DNA from 3 places in the Vagococcus sp. JNUCC 83 genome. Region 1 is predicted to be linked to each of the others. Evidence: predicted binding sites of a transcription regulator. Region 1 holds the regulator's gene; each other region holds the start of a gene.

Region 1 (4,355 bases):
TGTTTAGGCCATATCTAGAAATATCTGATCCAATTACTAAAGCTTTTTTATCAGGATGTAATTTAACAAAATCAACAGCCATCATTAATCCAGCTGTAGCCCCGTAACATGCTTGTTTTAAGTCAATTGATTTTGCAAAGGGGTGTATATTTAATAAATCATGGATAAATGACGCCACAGATTTTGATTCATCAACACCAGTTTCAGTTCCAACAACAATTAAATCTATGTTATTTAAATCATCTGCCGTAAGTAACGGATAAGCAGCATTGGCAGCCATACTAACTGTATCTTGACTAATAGGAGGAACAGACATTTTTGATTGACCAATCCCGATAGTAAATTTTGCTGGGTCAACGCCACGATGTGTTGCGAGTTCTTCTAAATCAATACATGTATTTGGAGTGTAAAAATTAATTTTATCTATACCAACCATACAAATAAACCTACTTTCTTTTATATAAGAGTTATTCATTTTGTATTTTATCATAGAAAGAACAAAAGAGTGGGGGATATTAGTTAACTTTAGTAATCTTTTAAAGAATAAAAAAACTGAACTCATTTAAAGAGTTCAGCTAAAAATTTAAAATTAGTCTTCTTCAGTTTTACCATTTACCAATTCAGGTTCTGCTGTTTCACCAACAGTATCTTCTTCAACAGGTGCTGACATTTCAGATACAGAACAAATTTGTTCTTCAGCATCAGTTACAATAGTAAACTCATCATGTTTTGGAATATCAGAAACAACTAAAGAGTCTCCAATTTCTAAATTAGCAACGTTGACTTCAACGCGTTCAGGTAACTTATCTGGAGTGGCAGAGACAACAATGCTATATAAGTTTTGTTCTAATACACCACCTGCTTTAACCCCTTTAGGAGTTCCAACTAATGATAACTCTGCTTCAACTTCAGTTTCTTGAGACATATCGACTGCAAGGAATTCCACGTGAATCCATGATTTAGTAAATGTATCTAATTCGTATGTGTGTAATAAGGTACTGATTTTTTTACCGTTTAAGTCTAATACATAAACAGCGTTTAATCCATTTTCACGAATATCTTTTTCTAATTGACGTGCATCAACTGAGATTGATAGGTTTTGAATACCATTACCATTTACAGCACCAGGTACACGGCCCTCTTCTCTAAGTTTTCTGCGGATAGATCTTGGTCTAGTTGCTCTTTCTTCTACTTTTAACACTACTGACATAAATAATTTCCTCCTTTAGAATATAACATCTTAGTTAGTTCGTTATTTAGTTCATGTAGATATAATCGTTGTGATGAGCTTGTCGATTTATCTAGTGATATTGATAAGAGTGTTAAACTTATCAATAACGAACGATAAGACTATATTATACCTTTTGAGGCAATCTTAACAATTAATAATTAATTACTAAGTTAAATATGGTGACTAAGGACTTAAGCAATCCATATATTGCCTGCTCATCATGGTAAAAAACCACACTATAATATAAGCTTATGAACTAACCATACGATGAAAAGAAGAAAAGGTCAAGTAATATAGCTGTAATATCAGATAATAACTTGTTTTGAATATTTTCTTTAAATAGATAGCTCGCTAAATAAGTATTCTTTCACTAATTGTTCAGTAGATTGAATGGATTCTTCATGCGTTCTTTCGTATGCATGGCTAGATTCAATACCAGCGCCAATTAAGCCATGTTTTACATCAGCACCAGCTCTCATAGCAGCAGAAGCATCACTACCATAATAGGGATAAATATCTAATTGATAAGGGATTTTGTGTTTTTGACATAAGGAAACAAAGTGATTTCTTAAACCTAAATGATAAGGTCCACTAGCATCTTTTACGCAAATTGAAACAGAATATTCATCTGTTTGTTGATCATCTCCCATAGAGCCCATATCAACAGCAACATACTCGATAACATTTGGATCGATATTAGAATTTCCACCATAACCAATTTCTTCATTGTTTGAGAAGAAAAAGTGAGTTGTATAAGGTAATTTTTTTCCATCTTTTTTTAAATCAATTAAAAAATTCATCAAAATAGCAGCACTTACTTTATCATCTAAATGACGAGATTTGATATAACCGGAGGGTGTGATTAGTGTACGAGGATCAAAGCTTATAAAATCCCCAACTTGAATGCCGAGATTTTCAGTATCTTCTTTAGAGAATGTTTTTTCATCGAGTCTGACTTCCATATTTTGTTGGTCTCTTTTTGCAGTGGCTGAGTCTTTATATACGTGGACACTCGTTTGATGCATGAGAATCGTTCCAGTATAATTTTTATTATTTTGTGTATGTACTGTACAATACTCTCCCTCAATGGCATTAAAATTAAAGCCACCAATTAAATCTAGTTTAAGGCGTCCATCGGGTTTAATCGCACGAACCATCGCTCCTAAAGTATCGATATGAGCTGTAATAAAACGTTGTTTGTTCGTATTCGCCCCCTCAACAGTAATAATCAGACTTCCTTTATTATTAATAGTAGGTGTGTAACCCACAGCTTTCATCTCGTTGGAAATAAACTGAATAATATCAGATGTATTTCCTGTTGGAGACGGAATATTGGTTAGTTGTTTAGTTAATTCAATGGTTGATTTAGACAAATTAATCATCCTTTCTTTTAAGTTAAGGGTAGATGAATCAACACTGAAAATCAATGATTATTTTTTATAAGAGAAATGGTGATTTTTTTGTTGTGAACGACGATAACTCTTTTCATCCCAAAGCATCAACCATAAAAGGATTAAAGGTGTCACAATAATTAAAGCAACATCAAGTCCCAAATTACCTAGTACAATTCCAATTATTAATACAACTAAAATAAGAGCATACCTTCTTATAGCAAACATAAAATCACTCCTTAAATTTTTAAACGAACATGTGTTCTGTGTTTTGTAAATGTATTATACAAACATCTGTTCGTTTTGTAAAGAAAAAAATAAAGCATAACATCATGCTTTATTAAATATGGTTTCTATAAAGGCCGACAACTTTTCCTAATATCGAAACATTGCTTAGTATGATAGGCTCTAAAGTGTCATTTTCTGGTTGTAATCGAATATGATTTTTTTCTTTAAAAAACCTTTTACATGTTGCTTCATTTTCGTCAGTCATGGCAATAACAATTTCACCATTGATAGCAGAGGACTGTTTTCTTACAATAACATGATCTCCATCAAATATGCCGGCATTAATCATACTATCGCCTCTTATAGTAAGCATAAATAGGCTGTTTTCTTCGTATTTTAAATCAGGCGGTAATGGAAAGAAATCTGATGCTTCTTCAACAGCAAGAATAGGTTCACCTGCAGTGACGACTCCAAGCATTGGAATAAATGGTGAATTAACGCCAATCATCTTAAGCCCTTCTGATGTAAGCTCGATTGCTCTAGGTTTAGTAGGGTCTCGTGTAATTAACCCTTTTTTTTCTAAACGAGATAGGTGTCCATGGACAGTAGATGTTGAGGAAAGATTGACAGCTGTACCGATTTCTCTCACAGTTGGAGGATACCCTTTTTCTTCAACTTGTTCGTGAATATATTTTAAAACGTCTATTTGTCTTGAAGAACGTTTAGTTGACATATTGATACCTCTTTTCCTTTTTTTTGAGTGTAACATAAATTTTCGTTAAAATCAAACGCATGTTCGTACTTTTTCGTTGGTAATAATTGTTTTTTTATTTCTTTTAAGATACTATTTAACTAGAACTTTAAGGAGGTTTTTACTTATGTTAAGTGAAAAAAAATTAGCAAGAATAAATGAACTAGCCAAAAAAGCAAAAACAACAGAGGGTTTGACTGATGTTGAAAAAAAAGAACAACAACTGTTAAGAGAAGAGTATTTACATAGTTTTCGAAAAGGTATGAGAAATCATATAGAAGGCATGAAAGTTGTTGATGAAGAGGGAACAGACGTTACACCAGAGAAGTTAAAACAAATTCAAAAAGAAAAAGGGTTACATGATAGATAATTTAGGTGTTTATTTTATTTAAAAACGCTTGTAAAAAAGAAATATTCGATGTAAAATGTAATAAAGGTAAATAAAACCTAAATAGGAGGGCGTTATATGTTATTTGATCAAACTGATCAATTAGGTGTGAATGCAATTCGTACACTTAGTTTAGACATGATTCAACAAGCAAATTCAGGACATCCAGGCTTACCAATGGGGGCAGCTCCAATGGCTTACACTCTTTGGACTAAATTTTTAAAAGTAAATCCAAAAACATCAAGACAATGGGTTGATCGTGACCGTTTTGTTTTATCTGCTGGACATGGTTCTGCTATGCTCTATAGTTTGCTGCATTTATCAGGTTATAACTTACCAATGGAAGAATTAAAAAATTTCCGTCAA
Region 2 (4,355 bases), 460 kb from region 1:
AAATAATTTACTCATCATCCAAAAGAAAGCTGATAATAGTAAAGCAAGTGCTACGGTAAATGAAAAAATAATCGTCGGCACATTTCGCCAATAAATATCCTGTGTGGATTGATTTTTTGGATTTTTTTTACCTTTAATGAAAAAATACGTAAAAGATACCATGCCACTAATTAATCCTAAAGTAATTAAATGACTGGCAATAGAAAAATTGCCCGTTAATGGAATTTGAGTAAGTCCTTTTTTTATAATCGAGTAAAAAAATAGAACTGTAACAATCATCGATGGGTAGATAAAATACTTTAGTGAAATGGATTCATTGTTTTTAATCGTTGTAGGCCTTTCGATAATCAGACGATTCGCCTCTTTTTTTATCTGAATAGTACCAGTTTCATCTTTAACATCATCTAGTAAAGAAGCAGGTAAATCAACTGTATATGTTTTTTTTGACATAGTACGCCTCCTTTATATCATTCCTTCATAAGGATTAGTATATCAAATAAGTAGACATAAAAACATTTAAAAAGCCATTCAACCACGTGAATGACTTTACGTTGTCCATAGATCATTGATAGCTTCTCGTTTTTCTTCATCAACAATATGGGTATATATGGCAGTCGCACTTGTTCCAGTTTGACCTAGTTGATGCGAAACTGTCAGTAGACTATTCGTTTTTTTATAAAGTTGTGTACCAACTGTATGACGCAATTTATGCGGAGTGACTCTCACTTTAAATGCTTCACTGTATTTTCCGACAAGTTTTTCAACGGTCGATTGATCAATTTGTTGAGACGTACCACGATAATAGGATAAAAATAAGCTTTTTTCTGTCTCGCTAGGCTGATAAAGTTGTGAGCGTTGCTCGAGATAACTCACAATATATGGCATGAACACAGATGATATCATTGTCGTATCCTTAAATCCACCTTTACGAATCACTGTAGCTTCCATATTTAACACATCTAAGTCTGACACTTTCATGTTTACTAGCTCTGATAAACGAATACCAGTACCTAAAAATAAGGAAATAATAGCAATATCTCTGATTTTATTTCTTCTAAAAGCATGTTTTGCTTGGTGACTAGACAGTAAATTCTCATACGTTTCATCAATAAAAGAGATAAATTCAAGTGATTCATCACCAATGAATAATTTATTCTCAATCGATCGTGAACGATCTTGAAGTGTTCGTCCAGTTTTTACATTATCCACTTTTTCCATAATATTAATGGCTATATATGGTTGGCCATGCTCATCTGATGTTTGTAGTGATAAAAAATGAAACAATGATTTTAAAGCAGTAATGGATCGTTGAATACTGACATAACTTCTCAGTTGTCCATCAGATGTTGTCCCAAGGCGAGGAGAGGATAAAAGAAATCCTTTATATAACTCAACATCCTCGTAAGATAGCTGTCTTAGCTCAGAGAGAGAAATTTGAGCAGGGGAGCTTTCAATGCGTGATTCTTTAGCAAGCCATTCAAAAAAACGACGAAACTCTTTTGAGTACTCGTATAGAGTTGTGATTGAATAGGGGACAATCCGCTTTTTCTGTATGTATTCTTTTACAAAAAAGGGAAGAGTTGATAATTCTTGTTCTAATCTATTAATTAATTTTTCCTGTGACATAAAATAACCTCCAAACATATGTTTGTTTTAATAATATGCTTATTTTATAATAATGTCAATAAAATATAATTTATTGATGTTTTTTATATAAATATGTCTATGTTTCAAGAAAGATAATACTTTCAAGAAACATAAAAATAAGAGAGAACACATTCTTGTTGTATTGGTATATAACAGATAAACTAAGTCAGATATATAATTTAGATAATTAAATATATTTTTCATTCATTATAAATAACAATATATTTTGATAGTATTTTTAGTCATTATTAATGATGCTTAGTTAATTGATTCATTTTGTTAATCAATTTGGTTACAATGTATTGGATCATAACTGTAGTAAGATGCTAAGATAAATGAATTATTCAAATAAATATCATCAGATATATCAGTGAAATTTAGTGACATGAGCTGTAGATACCTTTAATCAACTATGATTATGTATCAAAAATTAACTTCGTTTAATATATATTATGTAAACCAATTAAAAATAATTTATCTATCAGTAAGATAGTTAGCTCTTCTCTTTCTCTTTCTCTTTGACTAAATAAAAAGTTCTAAAGGTTTATTTAGCCCTTAGAACTTTTTAGGAATCACAGTAAACTGTTCATCAGTTAGTTTAATGACATCCACACTGTGATCATAAAATTCTGTTAAGATATCTGGTTTAAATAAATCTGATTTTAATCCTTGTGCAAATATTTGACCTTGTTTAAGCAATAATACGTGATCCACACTGGTTGGTATTTCTTCAATATAATGAGTTACAACAATTAATCCTTTAGTCGTCTTGTTAGATGCTAGTTGGTTAATTTGAGACAGAATAAACTCCCTAGCAAATAAATCTAGTCCATTACATGGTTCGTCGAAAATCAATAACTCTGGTTGAGCCATCAATGCTCTAGCAATTAACACAAGTTGTTGTTGACCCTGTGACAAGACACCAAATTTCTTTCCAATAATCAAAGTGCCACCAAGGTTAATTAGTATATCTTTTGCTAACTGTTTATCTTCAGCTGTGGTTTTCTCCCAAATACCGATACTTGCAAACTTTCCACTTAGCACAATATCCTCGGCAACATCATATGGTCTGATACGTTGTTTTATATCTGAGCTGATCCATCCGATTTTCTTTTTTAAGTCTGGAATGGAAGTGTTACCAAATGTTTCGCCTAAAATCGTTAACTGTCCACTTGATGGCCAGTCGTAACCAGTGATTAACTTCAATAAAGTGGTTTTACCAGAGCCATTAAGTCCTAATATCGCCCAGTTTTCATCTTTTCTCATTTGCCAGTCTATGTGTTGTAGTATGGGGTGCTTCTCTCTAATAAATGACACGTTTTGACAATTTATTAACATTTATATCACTCCTTTATATCAATAGGATAATATCCTAAATGCTGATACGTTGCACCAAGTAAGGTAATTTCTTCTAAAGCATACTCGATTAATGGAATATTACCACTAATCTCGACGTCAATAATAAAATAATATTCACCTAACTCTGTTTTTAGTGGACGTGATTCGATTTTGCTCAAATCAATTTCTCGCCATGCAAAAGCTGATAATACTTTATGCAAGATTCCTGGTGCATTTTTAGGCAATGTGATAAATAAGGTTAATTTTTCAGGTTTTCGGTCATCATTTTTAAAGGGTTGTTTTCCTAATAACCAAAAACGCGTTTGATTAAATCGATTGTCTTGAATATCTGAGGCGAGTATTTCTAATCCATACTCTATTGCTGCTTCTTTTGAGGCAATTGCAGCAACTGATTGTGCTGGGTTTTCTGCGACGTATTCTGCTGCAAACGTTGTCGATTGAACTTGCTCAATCAAAACATCTGGGTAATACGTTTCTAAAAAATGTTGAGATTGTGCTAAAGCTTGAGGATGTGACACTATTTTTTTAGGAATGATGGTTAAATCATTTACTAACAACTGCTGTTCAATTGGTAAAATAATTTCACGGTAGACTTGTATATCATTTTGATGGAAAAGTCCATCAATACTTGTGTGAACAGACCCTTCTAAAGAGTTTTCAATTGGAACAACGACATAATTAACTTGATTATTCTTTAGTGCTTTAATACAGCTGGTAATGCTTGCGTAAGGTTGTAATTCTTTGTCATCAAAATAACTTGCCGCAGCTTTATAAGTAAAAGAATTTTTTGGTCCTAAATAACCAACCTCCATTTAATCACCTACTTTTTTTAAAATAACATCAGTAATTTCTTCTGGTGTTTTATTTGTTGTATTGACAATATAATCAGCCATCTCTTCATAAATTGGTATTCTTGGTAAAAAAATATCTTTTACCTCTTTTAATGTTTTATTATGAATCAATGGTCGATAATTGATGTCATCTTGTGCAATTCGACGTAGCAATTCATCCAAATCTGTTTGGAGATATACAATAGTTGCATGTTCTTTTAATAACACTTGGTTTTTTTCTTTTAAGATGACTCCTCCACCAGGCGATAAAACACCTGGTGAGGTTAAATAATCTTTTAAGAGAGTTGTTTCCATCTCTCTAAATGCTTCTTCTCCATATTTATCAAAGTACTCAGAAATGGGCATGTCTATATGTTTAACAATCTGCTCATCTAAATCAATTTGAGGTTGTTTCATCTTTTGGGCTAGAAGTTTTCCAACCGTTGACTTTCCAGCACCCATAAAACCTATTAAAACAATGGGCATATTAGTTTCCCCCTCTACCTAAGGTCAACTCTT
Region 3 (4,355 bases), 1.2 Mb from region 1:
GTGAAATGTAAACCGGCTGTTGGAGCGGCAGCTGATCCATTTTCTTTGGCATAAACCGTTTGATAACGGTCATTATCACTTAGTCTTTCTTTGATATATGGTGGCAATGGCATTTCTCCAAGTGATTCCAAAATTTCTAAAAACACACCATCATAAGAAAAGGTAATCATTCGACCGCCATGTTCTAATTCCTCATCAACGACTGCTTTTAGAGCGCCATTACCAAACGAAATCACCGTTCCTTTTTTGGCACGTTTCGCTGGCTTAATTAACGTTTCCCATGTATCTCCAGTAGTATTTGTTAGTAATAACACTTCTAGGTGTCCACCTGTATCAGGCTTTTCTCCGTGAAGTCTAGCAGGAAGAACTCTTGTATCATTCATAACAAGAGCATCTCCTTCGTTTAATTCATCTATAATCGCAGGAAATTGAGTGTCTTCAATTGCTCCTGTTTTAGAATCTAATATTAATAACTTTGATGATGCACGATTTTCAAGTGGCGTTTGTGCAATCAGTTCTTCTGGTAAATCAAAATCAAAGTCAGAGGTTTTTAATGTCATATCCTCACCTATTTCCTTTCTGTTCCTTCTCCTGTTGTATTTTAACACTTTTAGTCTCAAATAAAAACAGTCTGATAGTCTAACTTTCTTGATTGTAAGGATAACCTAAGTGTTGATACGCATATTCTGTTACGATACGTCCTCTTTGTGTGCGTTTGATGAACCCTTTCTGGATAAGGTAAGGTTCATACATGTCTTCTACTGTTTCACGTTCTTCACTGATATTTACAGCAATGGTCGTTAACCCAACTGGTCCACCATTGTATAACTCAATCATCGCACGAAGTAATTTCTGATCGACATAATCTAGTCCCTTATCATCTACTTGAAGCATTTTTAATGCATTATCAGAAATAGCTTTGGTTACGATTCCCTCACCAGTGACTTGTGCAAAGTCTCTCACCCGTTTTAACAAGCGATTAGCAATACGTGGTGTGCCACGCGAACGTCTTGCAATTTCATACGCACCACTTTCCTCAATTATCACATCAAAAATATCTGACGAACGAATGACAATCTCTTTCAAATCCTCTTCATTATAATATTCCATGTGACAAATTATCCCAAAACGATCTCTTAAAGGAGCTGATAGTATACCTGCTCGTGTCGTTGCCCCTACTAATGTAAAAGGAGGCAATTCAAAATGGACAGGGTGAGATGTTGGGCCTTGTCCAATCATAATATCCACATAAAAATCTTCCATCGCTGAATACAACAGTTCTTCAGCAACTCGTGGCAAACGATGGATTTCATCGATAAATAAGACATCACCAGGTTCTAACTCATTTAGTATTGCAACCAAATCTCCTGGCTTTTCAATAGCCGGGCCACTCGTTGTCTTAATACTAACGCCCATTTCATTAGCGATAACCATCGCCATCGTTGTTTTACCTAATCCAGGTGGTCCATAAAGTAAGACATGGTCGAGTGCTTCATTTCGTTGTTTTGCAGCCTTTATATAAATTGTCAACTCTTCTTTCACTTTTTGTTGGCCGATGTATTGCGATAATCTAGTTGGCCTAAGTGATTTTTCTACCAATTCTTCTGTGTCTAATGTTTCAGAAGAGACAAGTCTTTCATCTTGTTCTGACATTTTCTTTATCAGTCCTTACTTTTTCATTAATAATTTCAACCCAATACGTAAATACTCATCCGTTGTCTTGTCTTGATAACTCTCAAGCTCTTTTTTAATTTTCTTAATTTCTCTTTCAGAATAACCAAGTGCTTTTAATGCTTCGATTGCTTCATCTAGTTGTTGTGTTGGCTCCACTGTAAATAAATCTTCTTGTGTTAAAATAGCACTTGTTTCGGGTACTTCGATGGCCACATCATCTAATTTTCCTTGTAAATCCAAAATCATCTGCTGCGCCGTTTTTTTCCCGACGCCTGGAAATTTCGTTAGATACGTTGCGTCTTGCGCTTCGATTGCTTGAACTAATCCTGCATGATCGTCTAACGCCATGATAGCTAACCCACTTTTGGGTCCAATTCCTGAAACACTAATTAATTTTAAAAATAATTGTTTTTCCTCAAGTGTAGCAAACCCATAAAGTAAATGAGCATCATCACGAATGACTTGATGCAAATAAACGGTTACTTCTTGATTTAAATGAGCTGAATAGCGAAACGGGTTCGCCACAGCAATTTGATAACCTAGGCCATTTGTTTCAATGACTATATAATAAGGGCTCGTAAATGTTACTACCCCTTTGATGTATTCATACACTATTATTTCTTCCTTTCACGTACGCATGTTCCCTAAAATTGTACCATATCTCACACATTTATCCTATTCTTTCCTAACTAAAAAAGCCCCCATAAACATGGGAAGCTTTAATTAGTTAAAAAGAGCCAGATACTCACTGTATCCCTCTTTTTCTAACTCTTCAACTGGTACAAAGCGTAAAGCCGCACCATTAATACAATATCTCAACCCACCTTTATCTTGTGGGCCATCTGGAAACACGTGCCCTAAATGAGAATCTGCTTTAGAACTTCTTACCTCTGTTCTTACTCTAGCAAGTGTTGTATCTTCAAGTTCTTGTAATGTTGCGATAGGCTTAGTAAATGACGGCCATCCACATCCTGCGTCGTATTTATCTGTTGAAGAAAATAATGGCTCGCCGCTTACAATATCAACATAGATGCCCTCTTTATCAAACCGATCATACTCACTAGAAAAAGGTCGCTCAGTTCCACTTTCTTGTGTGACTTGATATTGTAATGGTGTCAATTTTTGCTTTAACTCTTCTTTATTTGCCAACTGTCTCACCTTCCTAATTGTTTAAATAACTGATTTAGATACCCTACTGGTAAACCTACGATAGAAAAATAATCTCCTTTAATTTCTTTTACAAAGACACTGGCTCTGCCTTGAATGCCATAAGCACCTGCTTTATCCATTGGCTCTCCAGTTTTAATGTATCCTGTAATGTCTTCAGAGTCTAAATCATAAAATAACACATCAACAATTTCAACCTGTTCATATGTTTTTTCAGGTGTTATCACACAAACAGCTGTCATAACTTGATGAGTGTTCCCACTTAGCTTTTCTAACATACGATAAGCATCTTTTTCATCGATTGGTTTTCCCATAATATCATTATCTAACACAACCGTTGTATCACAACCAATCACTGTTTCATTAGGATAAAGTTTAACGATTTCTTTAGCTTTTTCTCGAGCCATACGACGAACATACTCTTTAGGCATTTCACCTACATTAACTGTTTCATCAATATCAGCTGGACTAATCGTAAAATGACTCGTGACAAACGATAATAATTCTTTTCTTCTAGGTGATGCTGATGCTAATATCATATACATCCTTCTTTCTTAATGGGGCTCTTGAATTCGTTTGAATAATTTTTCCATGTCTTGATTGGTAAAGTGAATCAAAACAGGGCGACCATGTGGACAATTAAATGGGTTTTCACACGTTTTTAATTCATCTAGCAAAGCTCTTGTTTGTCTTTCATCCAAATGATGATTGGCTTTAATAGATTGTTTACAACTCATCATGATAGCTGTTGCTTCACGAAACGATTTAACATCTACTTTCCCTTCTTCTAGAAAAATATCAATCATCTCACGAATAGTAGCTTCCTCTTTTCCGGCTGGGTACCATGCTGGGTGTGAACGAATGATAAAACTTTGCTGTCCAAAGTCCTCTAGTTCAATTCCTACTTCTTCAAATACATTTAAATTTTCTTTTATTTTTAAATAATCATCAATTGAATACTCTAAAATGATTGGAACAAGTAATTGCTGTTTATCTTCGCCAACATCCCCAATTTTCTCTCTAAAATACTCATACTTGATACGTTCTTGAGCGGCATGTTGATCAATAATATAGAGTCCCTCATCACTTTGAGCAAATAGGTACGTACCATGCATTTGACCAAAATAGTCAAGATGAGGAAAATCATGTGTGCTCTGTTCTTCTGATATGTCGTGAGTGTCAAAATCAGCTACTACGTCATCTTTTATAGTACTATCTTCTGAAGGACGACTTACGGCTTCTGACACATAGTCTGTAGTTTCATCAAGCGTTTCAGACACACCATTTGTATAGTCTTTGGCCTCTTTAAATAATTCTTTTTCTTCGTTATTCTTTAAGTAAAACTCACCTGTTGAAGAGTCATAAGCTAGATTAGTATCTTTTATCTGTTGTTTTCTCTCAAACGGTTTAGCCGATTGTTCAAAAGGTAATTGTTGTTGTTCTACTTTTATAGTATCTACTTGTTTTTGAAATGGTTTTGTTTCATTAACACGCGGAATAAGTACTTCTTCACC

What was found. The regulator LexA, encoded in region 1, represses DNA repair genes until DNA is damaged. The targets are predictions, from matches to a motif close to CNAACANNTGTTNG.
Region 2: a site for LexA is predicted at 1,638-1,651, ahead of xerS (tyrosine recombinase XerS). Genes of this name have one in related genera too.
Region 3: a site for LexA is predicted at 2,305-2,318, ahead of ruvA (Holliday junction branch migration protein RuvA). Genes of this name have one in related genera too.

The regions. Positions count from the first base shown of each region.
Region 1 covers NZ_CM132204.1:401,374-405,728, forward strand. Annotated here, with positions in the region: gene JNUCC83_RS01880 (hydroxymethylglutaryl-CoA synthase) at 1-436, opposite strand, end outside; gene JNUCC83_RS01885 (50S ribosomal protein L25/general stress protein Ctc) at 590-1,210, opposite strand; gene JNUCC83_RS01890 (M42 family metallopeptidase) at 1,567-2,613, opposite strand; gene JNUCC83_RS01895 (hypothetical protein) at 2,662-2,850, opposite strand; gene lexA (transcriptional repressor LexA) at 2,963-3,583, opposite strand; gene JNUCC83_RS01905 (DUF896 family protein) at 3,729-3,971, shown strand; gene tkt (transketolase) at 4,068-4,355, shown strand, end outside.
Region 2 covers NZ_CM132204.1:864,112-868,466, forward strand. Annotated here, with positions in the region: gene JNUCC83_RS04030 (DUF998 domain-containing protein) at 1-450, opposite strand, end outside; gene xerS (tyrosine recombinase XerS) at 547-1,626, opposite strand; gene JNUCC83_RS04040 (ABC transporter ATP-binding protein) at 2,203-2,985, opposite strand; gene pheA (prephenate dehydratase) at 2,991-3,818, opposite strand; gene JNUCC83_RS04050 (shikimate kinase) at 3,819-4,322, opposite strand; gene aroA (3-phosphoshikimate 1-carboxyvinyltransferase) at 4,324-4,355, opposite strand, start outside.
Region 3 covers NZ_CM132204.1:1,648,167-1,652,521, forward strand. Annotated here, with positions in the region: gene queA (tRNA preQ1(34) S-adenosylmethionine ribosyltransferase-isomerase QueA) at 1-560, opposite strand, end outside; gene ruvB (Holliday junction branch migration DNA helicase RuvB) at 640-1,653, opposite strand; gene ruvA (Holliday junction branch migration protein RuvA) at 1,669-2,286, opposite strand; gene msrB (peptide-methionine (R)-S-oxide reductase MsrB) at 2,398-2,823, opposite strand; gene JNUCC83_RS07990 (Maf family protein) at 2,829-3,386, opposite strand; gene mutL (DNA mismatch repair endonuclease MutL) at 3,396-4,355, opposite strand, start outside.